Regions from separate parts of the Alkalihalobacillus sp. MEB130 genome, predicted to be linked through region 1. Evidence: riboswitches for the same ligand, from Rfam matches in the RefSeq annotation. Region 1 holds a riboswitch; the other holds the start of a gene.
The links. Region 1 has a riboswitch for cobalamin ahead of N0O92_RS03585 (ABC transporter substrate-binding protein). Riboswitches for the same ligand answer to the same signal wherever they lie in the genome.
Positions count from the first base shown of each region.

Region 2: another riboswitch for cobalamin. It lies ahead of metE (5-methyltetrahydropteroyltriglutamate--homocysteine S-methyltransferase); the one in region 1 lies ahead of N0O92_RS03585 (ABC transporter substrate-binding protein).

Region 1 covers NZ_JAOANA010000002.1:366,497-372,192, forward strand. The annotation lists gene N0O92_RS03575 (adenosylcobinamide amidohydrolase) at 24-1,502, opposite strand; gene N0O92_RS03580 (FecCD family ABC transporter permease) at 1,495-2,568, opposite strand; gene N0O92_RS03585 (ABC transporter substrate-binding protein) at 2,531-3,541, opposite strand; cobalamin riboswitch at 3,707-3,909, opposite strand; gene N0O92_RS03590 (GTP-binding protein) at 4,143-5,324, shown strand; gene N0O92_RS03595 (FAD/NAD(P)-binding protein) at 5,423-5,696, opposite strand, start outside.
Region 2 covers NZ_JAOANA010000005.1:175,518-181,213, forward strand. The annotation lists gene N0O92_RS07435 (spore germination protein) at 1-202, opposite strand, end outside; gene N0O92_RS07440 (spore germination protein) at 215-1,708, opposite strand; gene N0O92_RS07445 (VanW family protein) at 1,878-2,789, opposite strand; gene N0O92_RS07450 (cob(I)yrinic acid a,c-diamide adenosyltransferase) at 2,922-3,509, opposite strand; cobalamin riboswitch at 3,745-3,931, shown strand; gene metE (5-methyltetrahydropteroyltriglutamate--homocysteine S-methyltransferase) at 4,062-5,696, shown strand, end outside.

The sequences.
Region 1 (5,696 bases):
CCCACCTTTCTTAATCTCGAATTCTAATGTTTGTGCGTACCCATTCGTTGCAAATATTTTTTAACTGCTAGAGTTGTTGCTTTGTAAACCAATTGACCTATACAAGTCCCAACTGTCGTTCCAGACCCAGCATATGGAGTTTGTGTTCCTTGCTGTGTCAAAGCTAGTAGTAACGCATCTGTTGATGTTCCTGTAGCAATCGTGTTAGAATTAGAGTCTTTTATTTGTAGGTCCTGCAGAGCCTTTACTTTTGCTTCGGTAGCAGACATATATCCATTCACAAGTGCACCATCTGAAAAATTTGCATCAATAAATACCATCGTATTAATCGTACCGACTTGGGTTTTACGGTTTGCCTTAACACTAGACGTAATATCAACGGCATTTCCAACTCCGGCTGTCACGATTACAAGCATGGAAATACCCTCTAATTCCTCTTCAATCACCACCATGTCCTCTAGCTTAACAGCCGTCATCATTCCAACTGCCCGCTCATATGGAATCTGATCGTTTTCCATCCACCTGCGAACATCACTTTTAGGGTCGGAGCAATGATAGTTTTTATCAACATGAAAATTACAAAAGTGAGTGACCCATTGTATTCCTTCGCCTATCACACCATTTGAAATTGTCCGAAGCGGTTTATTAAAACGAACATGGATATATTGGTCATTTTGCTCTATTTTATAGGAATCTTTAAAATAGAAAGGCTCTTTAACAACTGAGAAATTGGGTGTCATTAACAGTTGGGGCTTTGGGACATTTGGATGGGACTGAGTGTTCACATCGACTTCATAGACTTTTTTCAATTGTCCTTCTTTACGTAATGTATCAACGCCCCCAACATCGAGAAAAGCTCCATTATGAAGCAACGCCACTCGGTCAGCATAAAGAGAAGCCACATTTAAATCATGTAAAATGGCAAAAATGGTTAACTCCATCGACTTTTGACGTTCTTTTAATAAATCTAGCATTTGAAACGTATGCTTAATATCTAGATGATTCGTAGGTTCATCTAAGAGTAAAAGTTCTGGTTCTTGTGCTAACGCTTTGGCCAACAAAACCCTTTGTTTTTCACCACCACTAATCATCCGAAAAGGTGTTTTTCGGTAATGAGTGACTTGTGTAATTTCCATTACTTCCTCAATTACTTGCAAGTCTCTCTTTGATAATTGCTTGAAGAGCCCCTTTTGGTGGGGATAACGACCTAGACTAATAATTTCTTCTACAGTATAGTCAAAAGAGATTTGAACTTCTTGTGATAACACAGCTACCTTTTTTGCTTTCTCAAGTTTAGAAAGAGAGGAAATAGGTTTAGATGATAATAGAATATTCCCTTTTTGAATTGGAAGTTGTCCCGTTATTAATTTAAATAAAGTCGTTTTACCACTTCCATTTGGACCGAGTAGAGAGAAAAATTCACCTTTTTTGATTTCCAAATGTAAACCATTAATAATAGAGTTGTTGTTGTATCCTCCAACCAAATTCTCAACTTTAATCACTTCGATCCCCCCTTCCCATTCGTTCTCTTATTAATAGTAGAGCAAAAACAGGTGCCCCTATTAAAGCCGTAATTACTCCAATCGGTAATTCTTTTGGCGCTATAATCGTTCTCGCAACTAAGTCTGCTAGTATAAGAAATGCTCCACCTGTAAGCATTGATAACGGAAGAACATGCTTATGGTTAGGACCTGTTAAAAGCCTCACTAAATGAGGGATAACAAGACCAACAAAGCCTATTGAACCAGAGACAGCTACAGCGGCTCCTGTTAATAAAGAAGCGCCAATTAAAATATAGGTCTTCCCCTTTTTCACGTTTACTCCGATATGATCCGCCGCGTTCTCTCCTAACGCTAGAGCATTCAGTTCTCGGTAATGAATGAGCAGCATACATGAACCAATAATCGTAAAAGGGACAATTAATTGTACGTGGCTCCACCCTCTCATTCCTACACTGCCGTATAACCAATAAATGATCTGTGTCATCGCGTCCCTGTCACCTAAAGAAATAATTAAAGAGGTAACAGCACCAATAAAGGCACTAATAATAATTCCCGCAAGGATGATTGTTTCAATGGCCAAACTACGACTACTCAATCGCACGAGACCAAACACAACTAATAACGTAATAAATCCACTTATTATCGCAACAACCGGCAAAGTAAAACTTCCTAATCCGACAATCGTCACTTGAAAGAATAAAACAGATACCGCTCCAAGTGCTGCACCTGATGAGACACCGATCGTATAGGGATCAGCAAGCGGATTGCGTAAAAGTCCTTGAAAAGCAGCACCAGCTAGTCCAAGAGAAGCTCCAACGAAAAAGGCAAGGAGAACACGAGGGAACCGAATATTCCAGATAATCATTTCTTCATTTCTAGGAACCTCTTCTAACCATCCAAGGTTCAAACTATTTTCAGCAACAATATGTAAAATGATAGGAATCGAAATGATAACACTGCTTACCAATAAACCAAGGAGGGTTGTACCAAGTACAAACCCTCCAATTACGATATACAACCAAACAATCTTATTGCTCAAAAACGTCAGGATAGATAAGTTTCGCAAGAGTTTCCACTCCTTCGATTAAACGAGGTCCAGGACGAGTAACTGTATCATTATCAACATCATATACTTGTTCATTTTTAATTGCAGGTACCTCAGCCCATCCATCACGTGCAAGAACATCGTCTCTTGGATTCTCTACATAGTAACCATACGTCGTTATAATAACATCAGGGTTCAATTGAACAATCTCTTCTTCTGTCAAAGTTACCCAACCCTCTTGTTCTTCTGCTGCATTAATAGCTTGAATCGATTCAAGCATTTCATGCATAAACGTATTTTGTCCAGTTGTAAAGATATCTGGAGCTGGCGAAACTTCAACCCAAACTTTTTTCTGTTCTGTAACCAATTCTTCTGCTTGTTCTTTAATAGCGTCGTGGCGCTCCTTCATGTCAGAGATGATTTCTCCTCCTGCAGACTGACTTCCAGTAACAGTTGCAATCATTTCAATCTTATCGTAAACATCATCAAATGAAGTTGAACTTCCAACAACGACAACGTTAATGCCCGCTTCTTCGTATTGTTCCAGAATATCTGGGTGTGTATTGTAATGATAATCTGTTACGAGTGCAATATCTGGTAATAGAGTAAGAACTAGTTCGGCATTCATATCTTGACCGCCTACCTTTTCAACTTCAAGGGCTTCGGCAGGGTAATTACAAAAATCCGAAACACCAATTACTTTATCTCCTAATCCTAAAGCAAACGTGATCTCAGTATTACTCGCTTGAATAGAAACAATCGATTCAGGCTCTGTTTCAATTGTTACTTCGCGACCAGCATCATCTGTAATCGTAACTGGAAAGAGATCGTCACTATCTCCTGAGTCACTTTTTTCCTCTTCAACATCTGATTCAGTAACACTTGGCTCATCTGGACTATTTTGCTCTTGGATTCCACAGCCAACAATGATAGCTGCCATAAAGAATAATACTAGACCAAACAACCCCCACTTTTTCAAAAACTCAACATTCATTTCTTCTTTCCCCCTTTAATTTTGAGCACAAAAAAACGCTATTCCATAGGAAAAGCGTGAATGTTAAAGACACATATGTATTCAGTCTATAAGTCATATAAACCTAATAGCAATCTACATAAATGGTAAATTACTTGCGCTTTAAACATTCCTTTCCTCGAGGAAGCTTAATCGTACAAATAGGCAGGTCTCCTGACTTACGAATCATCGTAGGTTATCCTTCCCATGTGACAACACACAGTGGATTTAATCTAACCATCCTCATCGTATACAGTGGCGGGACCGTGTTGGATTTACACCAACTTCCCTCTTAGTCTTAAATGTAGAAAAACATGAACATTCAAGAAACCTATTTGTCTAATATTCATTTTTAGCTCTATGAGCAATTATAAGAGAGTTATATGTACTTTGTAAATAAGCCTTTTAATATTATTTTTACTACGATAGAAAATGAACAAAATTTGTAAACTCTCATCTAAGAAATTGTTCTATCATTCATAAGGTGTTTACAAATAGATAAAAGAACGATAAAATACAAATCGTAACCATTACTATTTGTGAAGATTAAAGAAACACTATTGAATGACAAAGGAGAACGATCATGCAAAAAATTCCTGTTACCGTACTAAGTGGGTACTTAGGTTCTGGTAAAACAACATTGTTAAATCACATCTTATCCAACCGCGAAGGATTAAAAGTTGCGGTCATTGTTAACGATATGAGCGAAATAAATATTGACGCCAGGCTCGTTAAAAATAATGGTTTCACTAGAACAGAAGAAAAATTAGTAGAACTTCAAAACGGCTGTATTTGCTGTACTCTGCGAGAAGACTTAATGCAAGAGGTTGAGCGAATCGTGGACGCAGGTAATATTGATTATATTGTAATTGAATCTTCAGGTATAAGTGAACCTGTTCCTGTTGCTCAAACATTTACGTATAGTGACGAAGAACTCGGGATTGATTTAACGAAAAAGTGCAAGTTAGATACGATGGTAACGGTTGTTGACGCGAACCGCTTTTGGGATGATTATGCATCAGGTGAGTCACTTCTTGACCGTAAAGAAGGTACAGATGAAAACGACACGCGTGAAATCTCAGACTTGCTAGTCGATCAGATCGAATTTGCTGATGTTATTGTCCTTAATAAGATTGAGATGCTAAAAGAAGTCGATAAAAAAGAATTACTAGGATTCTTACGTAAATTAAATGCTGACGCAAATATTATTCCAACGTCTTACTCAAAAGTTGACTTAGTTTCGATTTTGGATACTAACAAATTTGATTTTGAAAAAGTTAGTCAATCTGCTGGCTGGATCAAAGAATTAAATGAAGAGCATACTCCAGAAACAGAGGAATATGGAGTTTCTTCCTTTGTTTATCGAAGCAGAAAGCCATTTCACCCTGAACGATATATGAACTGGTTAGAAAATTGGCCAGTAGACGTTGTTCGCGCAAAAGGATTTATTTGGATTGCATCAAGAAACAACATGGCTGGCTTACTATCTCAATCAGGTTCTTTAGTTACTATTCAAGGTGCTGGAGAATGGGTAGCTGCGTACCCCGAAGAAGAGCAACACCAAACTCTTCTTGATGATCCGGAACTCCAAGCAAAATGGCATCCAGAATTTGGTGACCGAATGACCGAACTAGTCCTAATTGGAATCGACATGGATCATGAGCAAATAAGCAGTTCTTTAGATCACTGCTTATTAACCGATATAGAAATGGCTTCAGATTGGACAAAACTACATGACCCACTCCCTCAATATATAGAAGCGTAATTACTCGGATGTTCACAGAAATGAAATAGGAAGGAGATTCTTTGTTTTTAGAATCTCCTTCCTATTTTTCATTATGATACTTTTCACTTACTTCTCATTTATCTCATTTGAGATTGAACAATTCTCTCCGCTCCTCTTCTAGCACCTGATATGTTTCTAGAGACTGGTCCAATTACCAGTTCAGCCAATGCACCCATTACATAAAGATTTTCTCCCCATTGCAAAGAGTCTTCGGATACAATCGGATACCCGCAATTTGCACAGTGCAGTTGTTCCTTTTCTATAGTAGGTTGTAACCATTCGATACCTGGAGGAGAGGCGTGAAAACCCGTAGCTAATAAGACATGGTCTGTTCTAATAGATGTCTTTTCT
Region 2 (5,696 bases), on a different contig from region 1:
GCTTTAGCAATATATACATACACGCGATGATGAGATGAACAACCATTCCAGCCACTAAAACAGAGATCCAAGCATCATATCCTGCTGTTTTAACAACCGATCTTTGAAAACTTAGTACTCCAACACCTACTTGCATCCCATTAATAAGAAAGAGGGTTAAAAAACCTGAAACTAAATATTTTTCCTTAATCGGTTGTTCCATCTGCTCACCGCCTCATTCATCAATATCATGCTTCTTAGATGCTCTATTAAAATTAAACCTTCCCTTATCTCTAGGACGTAAATAAACGGGGCGAGATGACATCCAGTTAAACGGCAATCGGACAAAGGCATCTTTCCAATCTTTAATCCTCGGTGGAAATATAGGTTCAAAGTATGGTCGCCCTAGCGATTTTAAATTTAGTAAGTGTACCATCGTAATTAAAGAACAAAACGCTACCCCTACACCTCCTAAAAATGCAGCGGCTAATAAAAAAGGAAAGCGAATTAATCGGATAGTATTTCCCATTTGGTAAACCGGAGTAGTAAAAGAAGCAAGTGCAGCCAGTGCTACGATAATAAGCAAAATATTGCTGGTTAAACCGGCTTCAACAGATGCTTGTCCAATAACAATTCCTCCAACAATTCCAATTGTCTGACCTACTTTCGTCGGTAGACGAGCCCCTGCTTCTCGAAGTAATTCAATCGTTAACTCTAGAAAAATGGCTTCAAGTATAGGAGGAAATGGGATGTTGCTTCTAGATGCAATAATGGTTGAAAGCAAATCTCTCGGAATGAGTTCATAATGAAACGTCAAGACAGCAACGTAGATCGGTGTTGCTAATACAGAGAAGGCAACGGCTAGAAAACGTAATAAACGAACGGATGTAGAGACTTGCCATGGCATGTAGTAATCTTCTAACGAAGAGAAGAATTCAACCAAAGTCGTAGGCCCAAAAACAGCCTCCGGAGAGCCATCTGCTAAAAAAGCAACTTTTCCTTCAGCAATTGCAGCGGCTACACGCTCTGGTCTCTGTGTATTAATCAGCTGCGGAAAAATAGACATTTGATTATCTGAAATCATCTGTGCCAGACTACTTGAGTCGATAACTTGATCAAACTCAATGTCCTGTAATCTTTGTTCTACTGTTCGAAGATTATCTTTATCTACGATTCCTTCGATATACAGGATAGAAACCCGTGTTTGAGTAAGTTTCCCTAACTTCAATTCTTTTACCTGCATTTGAGGCAACGGCAAGCGTTTTCGAATTAAATTTATATTTGTATCAATTGCTTCAATAAAGGCTTCCTGGGGTCCTGTTACCGTAAATTCATTTTCCGATGGGGCCACGTCCCGGCCCGAATCCATCGCTACTTCTACTAGCGCACATTGAGAACGAAGCTGTTTATCATAGATCAAAACAAATCCTTGCATCATCTTTTCACGTACATTCTTCGGAGCCTTTGTGAGTTCCTTTCCTTGAACAGGAATATCGTCGATTAGCTGTTCCAATGTTTCACCTATTGACCGATTAATATATGGCAATACATCTCGCTGCAACCGATTACTATCAATCAACGTTTGAAAATAAGCAATTTTATATGTGTTTTTTTCCTTATTAAGATCGTACATGACAAAATCGCTTGATTTTTGAAACAATTGAACAGCATCCTGTAACGTCTCTTTTCGATTTCCTACCAATTGCTTCATCAGCCATTTTCCGAGCACGACCCTCACATCCTTCTGTTTTAATCCAGACATTGTCGTTTTTTAGTATGAAATGGATATGTTTCATTTATGCACGAAAAAGGTATCCAAAAAGGTAGCTACCCTTTGGACACCCTCTTTCGAAAAATGAGGCAATTAGAAAATGAGACCAGCTTTTTCTCATGAAACTCTAATGTGTATGAACTGAAACAAGAATTTCTCCTCGATTTAGATTTACATCTGTTTTAATGAGCACAGGATAGGAATGGGGATTTTTAAATCGAAAATCCGGTCCTCCCCATGATACAGTTGCATCTCTCCCTTCTGGAACATAACCTATTTCTCTTGAATGTGTATATCGTTCAATCATTTCTAAACCCGCTTTGTCAACGGCATTAAAGAGTGTTGAAGATGTTTGACAAATCCCTCCCCCAATCCCCATGACAAATTCTTTATTTATAATCTCTTTTGCTTCTTCGTATCCTCTTTCTCTTGTTCGCTCTCCTACCGTTTGATTAAAAGAAAATGTATCTCCAGGTCCTAACACGATTCCAGAAATAGCTTCTGCGGATAATTTGACATTTTGCGATCTACCTGCAACATTAGGATTAAAGTACGTTTTGAATTCTCCAATGCTTCTTTTGTCAATTCCTATTACGTCCTCTTCAGAAACAGCTGGTTCCGTCACATAAATAGGCATAACCATATCCTTTGTTCCTGTTTCTACCTTTTGTAACTGATCAACGAGTTCCTGCTCAGAAAGGATGACTCTTGGAGTGCCGGGAGTAATTTCACCATTTGATTGAATACGGGGATTTTGCATAGGAGTATCTATATGCGCGGCTAGGTCCTTAGCTAGTTGCTGTAACGCTTCTTCATCTAAAGAACTAGAGGACCTATAACCATAGTCATTCAAAACGACATCATGAACATTGTTATTCCACTCATCTTTTAAGCTAATCTTCCAATAAACAGGAGCCTTCCACATAGATTCGGTGTGAAAATAAGAAGAATGTGAGGCAACAGGCTTAGGCCCTTCAGCAGACACTTCATTGCTACATCCAGCAAGTAATAATAGCACAACTAGCCAACTTTTTTTCATTCATTTATCCCCCTCTATACATCATACACATTTACCAATATATGAGAGGTCATGTGAATCATTCCATGTATATTCGCTGATTTTTAATTAAATTAAAGAAAAAACCACACTTTATCAGAGTGTGGCTTCTACTTATTTCTCTTTCTTCCGCTTTCCTCCCTTAAATACAATCGCACTCCTTTCATATTTTATATCTCCAACCTTTAGTCGAGCATTCACGACGCGAGCAACTGCAAAGAAATAATCCGATAACCGGTTTAAGTATTTTAGTACAATAGTATTTATTTCAGCCTCTCGTTGCAGTCTAGTCACATATCGTTCAGCCCTTCTTGTAATCGTACGACAAATGTGAAGGGTCGCAGCCGCAGCCGCTCCTCCTGGTAATATGAATTTTTCTAACTCAGGAGCTTCTTCAATATAAACATCTATACGCGTTTCTAAGAAATCAATCATAGCTTGATTCGCCTTGTAAGGATGTTTCTCTGAAGCTTTAATCATCGCTAAATCTCCGCCACAATCAAATAATTCATGTTGAATTTTAGTCAACTCCATTTTTATATCAGAAAAATTTTCATCGTCCAATTGCGTAATGGCCTGCCCAATAAATGAGTTTAATTCATCTGTAGTTCCGTACGCTATGACCCGAGTATCATCTTTATCTAGCCTTCCTCCTATTACACTTGTTTTTCCCTCATCACCCGTTCGCGTATATAACTTCATAATCTTCCTCCTTATCTCAAATATCGAGAAGTAGTTACACATCTTTTTTTCGTGCTCGTGATAGTTTCAAATTATGTATGGTCTATATTATATATGATTGATGCAGTCATAAGCCATGATCGATTTTCTAACTTATGGACAAATACCTCTTTATGCACTTTTTCACTATCGTTTGTACGGAGTATATAAAAAAACTATTGACAACCTCCCTCCTACTAAGCTAAAGTTTAAAACAATTTCATATGTTGAAAATAGGTACTTTGAAGATAGCTTCAAAGTTTAAAAGGGAATTCGGTGTAAATCCGAAGCGGTCCCGCCACTGTAATAGAAAAGTTATCATGACATGTCACTGGCTAACGCTGGGAAGACCATGATCACGTTGATTCTAGAGCCAGGAGACCTGCCTATTTTAACAACACTGCTTTTACCTACGGGAGATAGGGAGGTGTTAACAATATTGCATTGATTAATCTATGGATATCGTTACCCTTTTTTCGGTAATGATATCCATTTTTTTGTAGTGAAATATATATTTTATTGGAGGAACTATTAATGAACTCATTAAAAACTAGTAATTTAGGCTACTCTCGAATTGGAGAGAACCGCGAATGGAAAAAAACTCTTGAAGCCTATTGGTCTCATACTATTACTGAAGAGACTTTCTTACAACAAATGAAGAAATATCGACTTCATCATCTTCAGAAGCAACTAGAAAAAGATGTGGACCTTATTCCTGTTGGGGAATTTTCCTATTATGATCACGTTCTTGATACAGCTAGTATGTTTGGCTTTGTTCCGAAACGGTTTGGACATGATGGAGGGACGGTTCCTTTAGCTACCTACTTCGCAATGGCACGTGGTAGTCAAGGAACGCATGCTTGTGAAATGACAAAGTGGTTCGATACAAATTACCATTACATTGTTCCTGAAATTGAAAATAAAAAGCCTGTTTTACTAGAGAATCGTCCTCTTCAAGCTTTCTTAGAAGCAAAGAACGAATTAAACATTACGGGAAAGCCTGTTATCCTTGGACCTTTTACATTTTTGAAATTATCTAAAGGTTATAATACGGAATCGTTTGGAAGTTTATTAATAAGTTTTATCCCAGTTTATACGCAATTGTTATCTGAGCTCGCACAAGCAGGCGCCACTCTCGTTCAGATTGATGAGCCTTCGCTCGTTACCGATATAACAACGGATGAAATGGAGCTCGTTCATGACTTTTATGAGGAGATCTCTAAGCAAGTACCCGAACTTGAAATTTTGTTACAAACTTACTTTGAGGCAGTTTCTCACTATAAACAGGTAATTGACTTACCTGTGAAAGCAATCGGTCTTGATTTTGTCAGTGGTTATGAAGAAAACATTCAATCAATAAAAAAATTCGGCTTTCCTAAAGATAAGATTCTTGCTGTAGGAGTAATTGATGGAAGAAACATTTGGAAGAATCGTTTACAAGAAACGAACGATCTTATAACGCAGCTTAGTAAGTATGTTCCGCTAACTAATCAAATTCTCCAACCTTCTTCTAGTTTATTGCATGTTCCGGTTACTGTTAAAGGAGAATCCAAGCTACATTCCATCGTGAAAGATGCTTTGGCTTTTGGTGATGAGAAGCTAGATGAATTGCGCCTTTTACGAGATGTCTTACTCCATCCATCTCCCACTAAACAAAATGTATTAGAGCGCTATGATTCTACTCTTAAAAAACTTGAGCAATCAACATGGAGAAAGAAAAAAGAAGAAACCATTCTTCCATCAGAGAGAACAAAACCATTTCAAGAAAGATATGAGCTTCAAAATAAAAAGTGGAACTTACCTCTCCTACCAACAACCACTATTGGAAGTTTTCCACAAACAAAGGACATTCGAAAAGCGCGCTTTCAGTGGAGAAAAGGTGAATTAGCGAACGATACGTATGAGGCACACATCAAAAGCAACATTGAAAAGTGGATTCGTATACAAGAGGAATTGGATATTGATGTTCTAGTACATGGAGAATTTGAACGAAATGACATGGTTGAGTTTTTTGGTGAGAAATTAACAGGTTTTGCATTCTCGCAAAATGGGTGGGTGCAGTCGTACGGTTCTCGTTGCGTAAAACCTCCAATTATTTATGGAAATGTCTCTTTCGATCAACCAATCACTTTAAAAGAAACGCTCTATGCACAATCACTTACAAACCGA